Regions from separate parts of the Lactiplantibacillus argentoratensis genome, predicted to be linked through region 3. Evidence: a T-box and tRNA genes for the amino acid it is inferred to sense, from the RefSeq annotation. Region 3 holds a T-box; the other regions hold tRNA genes.
The links. A T-box is a leader RNA that pairs with one kind of tRNA and senses whether it is charged. The one in region 3 lies ahead of ileS (isoleucine--tRNA ligase), so its partner is inferred to be a tRNA-Ile.
Positions count from the first base shown of each region.

Region 1: it has a tRNA-Ile gene. The T-box ahead of ileS (isoleucine--tRNA ligase) is inferred to sense a tRNA for this amino acid. The anticodon was not compared.
Region 2: it has a tRNA-Ile gene. The T-box ahead of ileS (isoleucine--tRNA ligase) is inferred to sense a tRNA for this amino acid. The anticodon was not compared.

Region 1 is NZ_CP147647.1:475,252-477,519, reverse strand. It holds rRNA gene V7R88_RS02190 (23S ribosomal RNA) at 1-834, opposite strand, end outside; tRNA gene V7R88_RS02185 (tRNA-Ala) at 994-1,066, opposite strand; tRNA gene V7R88_RS02180 (tRNA-Ile) at 1,108-1,182, opposite strand; rRNA gene V7R88_RS02175 (16S ribosomal RNA) at 1,269-2,268, opposite strand, start outside.
Region 2 is NZ_CP147647.1:1,050,069-1,052,336, reverse strand. It holds rRNA gene V7R88_RS04875 (23S ribosomal RNA) at 1-808, opposite strand, end outside; tRNA gene V7R88_RS04870 (tRNA-Ala) at 968-1,040, opposite strand; tRNA gene V7R88_RS04865 (tRNA-Ile) at 1,082-1,156, opposite strand; rRNA gene V7R88_RS04860 (16S ribosomal RNA) at 1,243-2,268, opposite strand, start outside.
Region 3 is NZ_CP147647.1:1,803,538-1,805,805, reverse strand. It holds gene V7R88_RS08445 (RNA-binding protein) at 1-126, shown strand, start outside; gene V7R88_RS08440 (DivIVA domain-containing protein) at 144-842, shown strand; T-box leader at 874-1,086, shown strand; gene ileS (isoleucine--tRNA ligase) at 1,157-2,268, shown strand, end outside.

The DNA of each region.
Region 1 (2,268 bases), 1.3 Mb from region 3:
GGAATTTCACCGCTATCCACACCTCATCCCAGCAATTTTCAACTTACACGGGTTCGGTCCTCCAGTGCGTTTTACCGCACCTTCAACCTGGACATGGATAGGTCACCTGGTTTCGGGTCTATAACCTCGTACTAAAATCGCCCATTTCAGACTCGCTTTCGCTACGGCTCCGACTTTTTAGTCTTAACCTTGCACGGGATCATAACTCGCCGGTTCATTCTACAAAAGGCACGCCATCACGCATTAACGCGCTCTGACTTATTGTAGGCACATGGTTTCAGGAACTATTTCACTCCCCTCCCGGGGTGCTTTTCACCTTTCCCTCACGGTACTGGTTCACTATCGGTCACTAGGTAGTATTTAGCCTTGGGAGATGGTCCTCCCGGATTCCGACGGAATTTCACGTGTTCCGCCGTACTCAGGATCCTGAACTGAGAGAATTTGATTTAATCTACTGGGCTATCACCATCTATGGCGGATTTTCCCAAATCCTTCGACTATCAAGTTCTTTGGTAACTCAAATGTTCAGTCCTACAACCCCAAAGTGCAAGCACTTTGGTTTGGGCTGTTCCCCGTTCGCTCGCCGCTACTTAGGGAATCGAAATTTCTTTATATTCCTGCTGCTAATGAGATGTTTCAGTTCACAGCGTTTACCTCCAACTAGACTATGAATTCATCTAGTGGTAACAGTTGATTAAAACTGCTGGGTTGCCCCATTCGGAAATCTCCGGATCATAGCTTACGTACAGCTCCCCGAAGCATATCGGTGTTAGTCCCGTCCTTCATCGGCTCCTAGTGCCAAGGCATTCACCATGCGCCCTTGTTAACTTAACCTCATTTACCTAACGGTAAATGCGATTAATGAGTTTAGCGATAATTAAACTTCAATAAAAAACTCAAAAAACGCGGTGTTCTCGGTTTCATTATGAAAAAATATATTTGATATTATCTAGTTTTCAAAGAACAAGTTTCAATGACGACTAACGTCGTCAATGGAGAATAGCGGGATCGAACCGCTGACCCCCTGCTTGCAAAGCAGGTGCTCTCCCAGCTGAGCTAATTCCCCATGAGGTATTCAACTTATGGAACCAACTGGTTCGGTTCCAATGGGCCTAAATGGACTTGAACCATCGACCTCACGCTTATCAGGCGTGCGCTCTAAACCAGCTGAGCTATAGGCCCAAAAAACGCTTATTAAATTGAGAGTTAGACCTCTCAAAACTAAACAAAGTTTCGAAGAATGTGTAGGTTTCCGTAATATTCCTTAGAAAGGAGGTGATCCAGCCGCAGGTTCTCCTACGGCTACCTTGTTACGACTTCACCCTAATCATCTGTCCCACCTTAGGCGGCTGGTTCCTAAAAGGTTACCCCACCGACTTTGGGTGTTACAAACTCTCATGGTGTGACGGGCGGTGTGTACAAGGCCCGGGAACGTATTCACCGCGGCATGCTGATCCGCGATTACTAGCGATTCCGACTTCATGTAGGCGAGTTGCAGCCTACAATCCGAACTGAGAATGGCTTTAAGAGATTAGCTTACTCTCGCGAGTTCGCAACTCGTTGTACCATCCATTGTAGCACGTGTGTAGCCCAGGTCATAAGGGGCATGATGATTTGACGTCATCCCCACCTTCCTCCGGTTTGTCACCGGCAGTCTCACCAGAGTGCCCAACTTAATGCTGGCAACTGATAATAAGGGTTGCGCTCGTTGCGGGACTTAACCCAACATCTCACGACACGAGCTGACGACAACCATGCACCACCTGTATCCATGTCCCCGAAGGGAACGTCTAATCTCTTAGATTTGCATAGTATGTCAAGACCTGGTAAGGTTCTTCGCGTAGCTTCGAATTAAACCACATGCTCCACCGCTTGTGCGGGCCCCCGTCAATTCCTTTGAGTTTCAGCCTTGCGGCCGTACTCCCCAGGCGGAATGCTTAATGCGTTAGCTGCAGCACTGAAGGGCGGAAACCCTCCAACACTTAGCATTCATCGTTTACGGTATGGACTACCAGGGTATCTAATCCTGTTTGCTACCCATACTTTCGAGCCTCAGCGTCAGTTACAGACCAGACAGCCGCCTTCGCCACTGGTGTTCTTCCATATATCTACGCATTTCACCGCTACACATGGAGTTCCACTGTCCTCTTCTGCACTCAAGTTTCCCAGTTTCCGATGCACTTCTTCGGTTGAGCCGAAGGCTTTCACATCAGACTTAAAAAACCGCCTGCGCTCGCTTTACGCCCAATAAATCCGGACAACGCTTGC
Region 2 (2,268 bases), 750 kb from region 3:
TCCCAGCAATTTTCAACTTACACGGGTTCGGTCCTCCAGTGCGTTTTACCGCACCTTCAACCTGGACATGGATAGGTCACCTGGTTTCGGGTCTATAACCTCGTACTAAAATCGCCCATTTCAGACTCGCTTTCGCTACGGCTCCGACTTTTTAGTCTTAACCTTGCACGGGATCATAACTCGCCGGTTCATTCTACAAAAGGCACGCCATCACGCATTAACGCGCTCTGACTTATTGTAGGCACATGGTTTCAGGAACTATTTCACTCCCCTCCCGGGGTGCTTTTCACCTTTCCCTCACGGTACTGGTTCACTATCGGTCACTAGGTAGTATTTAGCCTTGGGAGATGGTCCTCCCGGATTCCGACGGAATTTCACGTGTTCCGCCGTACTCAGGATCCTGAACTGAGAGAATTTGATTTAATCTACTGGGCTATCACCATCTATGGCGGATTTTCCCAAATCCTTCGACTATCAAGTTCTTTGGTAACTCAAATGTTCAGTCCTACAACCCCAAAGTGCAAGCACTTTGGTTTGGGCTGTTCCCCGTTCGCTCGCCGCTACTTAGGGAATCGAAATTTCTTTATATTCCTGCTGCTAATGAGATGTTTCAGTTCACAGCGTTTACCTCCAACTAGACTATAAATTCATCTAGTGGTAACAGTTGATTAAAACTGCTGGGTTGCCCCATTCGGAAATCTCCGGATCATAGCTTACGTACAGCTCCCCGAAGCATATCGGTGTTAGTCCCGTCCTTCATCGGCTCCTAGTGCCAAGGCATTCACCATGCGCCCTTGTTAACTTAACCTCATTTACCTAACGGTAAATGCGATTAATGAGTTTAGCGATAATTAAACTTCAATAAAAAACTCAAAAAACGCGGTGTTCTCGGTTTCATTATGAAAAAATATATTTGATATTATCTAGTTTTCAAAGAACAAGTTTCAATGACGACTAACGTCGTCAATGGAGAATAGCGGGATCGAACCGCTGACCCCCTGCTTGCAAAGCAGGTGCTCTCCCAGCTGAGCTAATTCCCCATGAGGTATTCAACTTATGGAACCAACTGGTTCGGTTCCAATGGGCCTAAATGGACTTGAACCATCGACCTCACGCTTATCAGGCGTGCGCTCTAAACCAGCTGAGCTATAGGCCCAAAAAACGCTTATTAAATTGAGAGTTAGACCTCTCAAAACTAAACAAAGTTTCGAAGAATGTGTAGGTTTCCGTAATATTCCTTAGAAAGGAGGTGATCCAGCCGCAGGTTCTCCTACGGCTACCTTGTTACGACTTCACCCTAATCATCTGTCCCACCTTAGGCGGCTGGTTCCTAAAAGGTTACCCCACCGACTTTGGGTGTTACAAACTCTCATGGTGTGACGGGCGGTGTGTACAAGGCCCGGGAACGTATTCACCGCGGCATGCTGATCCGCGATTACTAGCGATTCCGACTTCATGTAGGCGAGTTGCAGCCTACAATCCGAACTGAGAATGGCTTTAAGAGATTAGCTTACTCTCGCGAGTTCGCAACTCGTTGTACCATCCATTGTAGCACGTGTGTAGCCCAGGTCATAAGGGGCATGATGATTTGACGTCATCCCCACCTTCCTCCGGTTTGTCACCGGCAGTCTCACCAGAGTGCCCAACTTAATGCTGGCAACTGATAATAAGGGTTGCGCTCGTTGCGGGACTTAACCCAACATCTCACGACACGAGCTGACGACAACCATGCACCACCTGTATCCATGTCCCCGAAGGGAACGTCTAATCTCTTAGATTTGCATAGTATGTCAAGACCTGGTAAGGTTCTTCGCGTAGCTTCGAATTAAACCACATGCTCCACCGCTTGTGCGGGCCCCCGTCAATTCCTTTGAGTTTCAGCCTTGCGGCCGTACTCCCCAGGCGGAATGCTTAATGCGTTAGCTGCAGCACTGAAGGGCGGAAACCCTCCAACACTTAGCATTCATCGTTTACGGTATGGACTACCAGGGTATCTAATCCTGTTTGCTACCCATACTTTCGAGCCTCAGCGTCAGTTACAGACCAGACAGCCGCCTTCGCCACTGGTGTTCTTCCATATATCTACGCATTTCACCGCTACACATGGAGTTCCACTGTCCTCTTCTGCACTCAAGTTTCCCAGTTTCCGATGCACTTCTTCGGTTGAGCCGAAGGCTTTCACATCAGACTTAAAAAACCGCCTGCGCTCGCTTTACGCCCAATAAATCCGGACAACGCTTGCCACCTACGTATTACCGCGGCTGCTGG
Region 3 (2,268 bases):
TACGAGCTAGCATTGTTAGATATGCTGAGTGTGAACCATTACGGTCGTGTCCGACTTGCCGAAATTAGCGGTGAGACCAAGAAAGCGCGGCTGCGAATAACGTTAAATATTATTCATAGTAAATAGATATTGGAGGAATTCTAATGGTGTTAAGTCCAGATGACATTCATAACAAAGAGTTTTCAACGAAACTGCGTGGTTACAATATTGACGAGGTTAATGATTTTCTAGAACAAATTATTAAAGATTATCAAATTACCTTGAAACAAAATAAAGACCTCCAAGAACGGCTTGACTCGAGTGAAGGTAAATTGAAGTATTTCAATGAATTGAAAGATTCCTTGAATCAATCTATCTTAGTCGCTCAAGAAGCGGCCGATAAAGTGAAGACGAACTCTAAGAAGGAAGCCGACATTATCACTCGTGAAGCTCAGAAACAAGCGTCTGACATTGTGAGCGAAGCAACCGACAAGTCGAACCAAATGATTGACGAAGCCTCCCAAAAAGCCAAACGATTATCTGTCGAAACTGATGACTTGAAGAAACAAACACGGGTTTTCCGTCAACGTTTGCAAGTGATGTTAGAATCGCAGTTAGAAGTGGTTAAGAGCAAGGATTGGGATCAACTACTTAGCGAAACGAATACGGCTGATTATGCCGAAATTCAACACGTTTTAAAGGAAGATAGCCTTGACAACTCGGGTGATGCGAGCGTAAACTCAGAAGCAACCGTTGAAATTACGGAAGCAACGAGTGGTGAGACCCCCGTTGCGGACGGTGGCGATCAAGTCCAACAACAGACGGTGGTTATCTTCCCTGATGATGACAACGCTAATAATTAGTTAGGTCATCACGGGGTACAATTGAAGCGAATTGAATGTATTGAGGAGAACAGTAAACGATTAACTAATACGCCCAGAGAGCTGCCGGTAATGGAAAGGCGGTCGTCCCTTAGATAGTCGCAGATCATCTCCGAACGTCACCCTGAATGGAGTAAGGGTGGCCGGTCCATGGACGTTAACCATGCTAAGAGAGAATTTAAACAATTCTAAAATTGGGTGGTACCACGATAACTTCGTCCCTGGGTGGACGAAGTTTTTTTGTGTCTAAAAATTCAATGACGATTGTTTGATAAAAAATTTTAAGGAGTGAGAATATGCGCGTTAAAGAAACGTTAAACCTCGGTAAGACCAAGTTTAAGATGCGTGGAAACTTACCGGTCAAAGAAGTTGAACGGCAAAATGTGTGGGCTGAAAATAAAGTCTACGAACAACGGCAAAAATTGAATGAAGGTAAGCCAAGCTTTATCTTACACGATGGCCCACCATACGCGAATGGTGACATCCACATGGGACACGCCTTAAATAAGATTACGAAGGATTTCATCGTCCGTTACAAGTCGATGAATGGTTTCCGGGCACCTTACGTTCCTGGTTGGGATACCCATGGGCTACCAATCGAACAGAAGTTAAAGCAAGCCGGTTACGATCGTAAGAAGATGACGGACAATGAATTCCGTGAACTCTGTCGCAAATACGCGTTAGAACAAGTCGATCGTCAACGTGATGAGTTTAAGCGCTTAGGTGTTGCTGGTGAATGGGACAACCCATACTTGACGTTAAAGCCAGAATTTGAAGCGGCTCAAGTGCGCGTCTTTGGTGCGTTTGCTAAGCGTCACCTGATCTACCGGGGCCAAAAGCCCGTCTTCTGGTCATGGTCGTCTGAATCGGCTTTGGCAGAAGCTGAAGTAGAATACCATGATGTGACGTCGCCATCCGCCTTCTACGGTGAACACGTCATTGATGGTAAGGGTGTCTTAGATGATGATACTTACATGGTTGTTTGGACGACGACCCCTTGGACGATTCCAGCTTCAGAAGGAATCACCATCGATGCAAGTTTTGACTATGTCGTGGTGCAACCGGCTGGCGAAAGCCGTAAGTTTGTGCTCGCGGCCGAATTATTGGACGAAAATGCCGAACGGTTCGGTTGGGAAGACGTTCAAGTGCTTCAAACGGTCAAGGGTGCGGAACTCGAAAACGTTTTATGCGAACATCCTTTTGACAGTAGTCGTCAATTAGTGACGATGTTAGGTGATTTTGTCACGCTTGATTCCGGGACTGGGCTAGTGCATACTGCGCCTGGTTATGGGGAAGATGACTACCGGATTGGTAAACAATACGACTTGCCAATCTTTGCCCCCGTTGATAACAAAGGGGTCTTAACGGCAGAAGCTGGCGAAGATTTTGCAGGCGTCTTTTACGATGA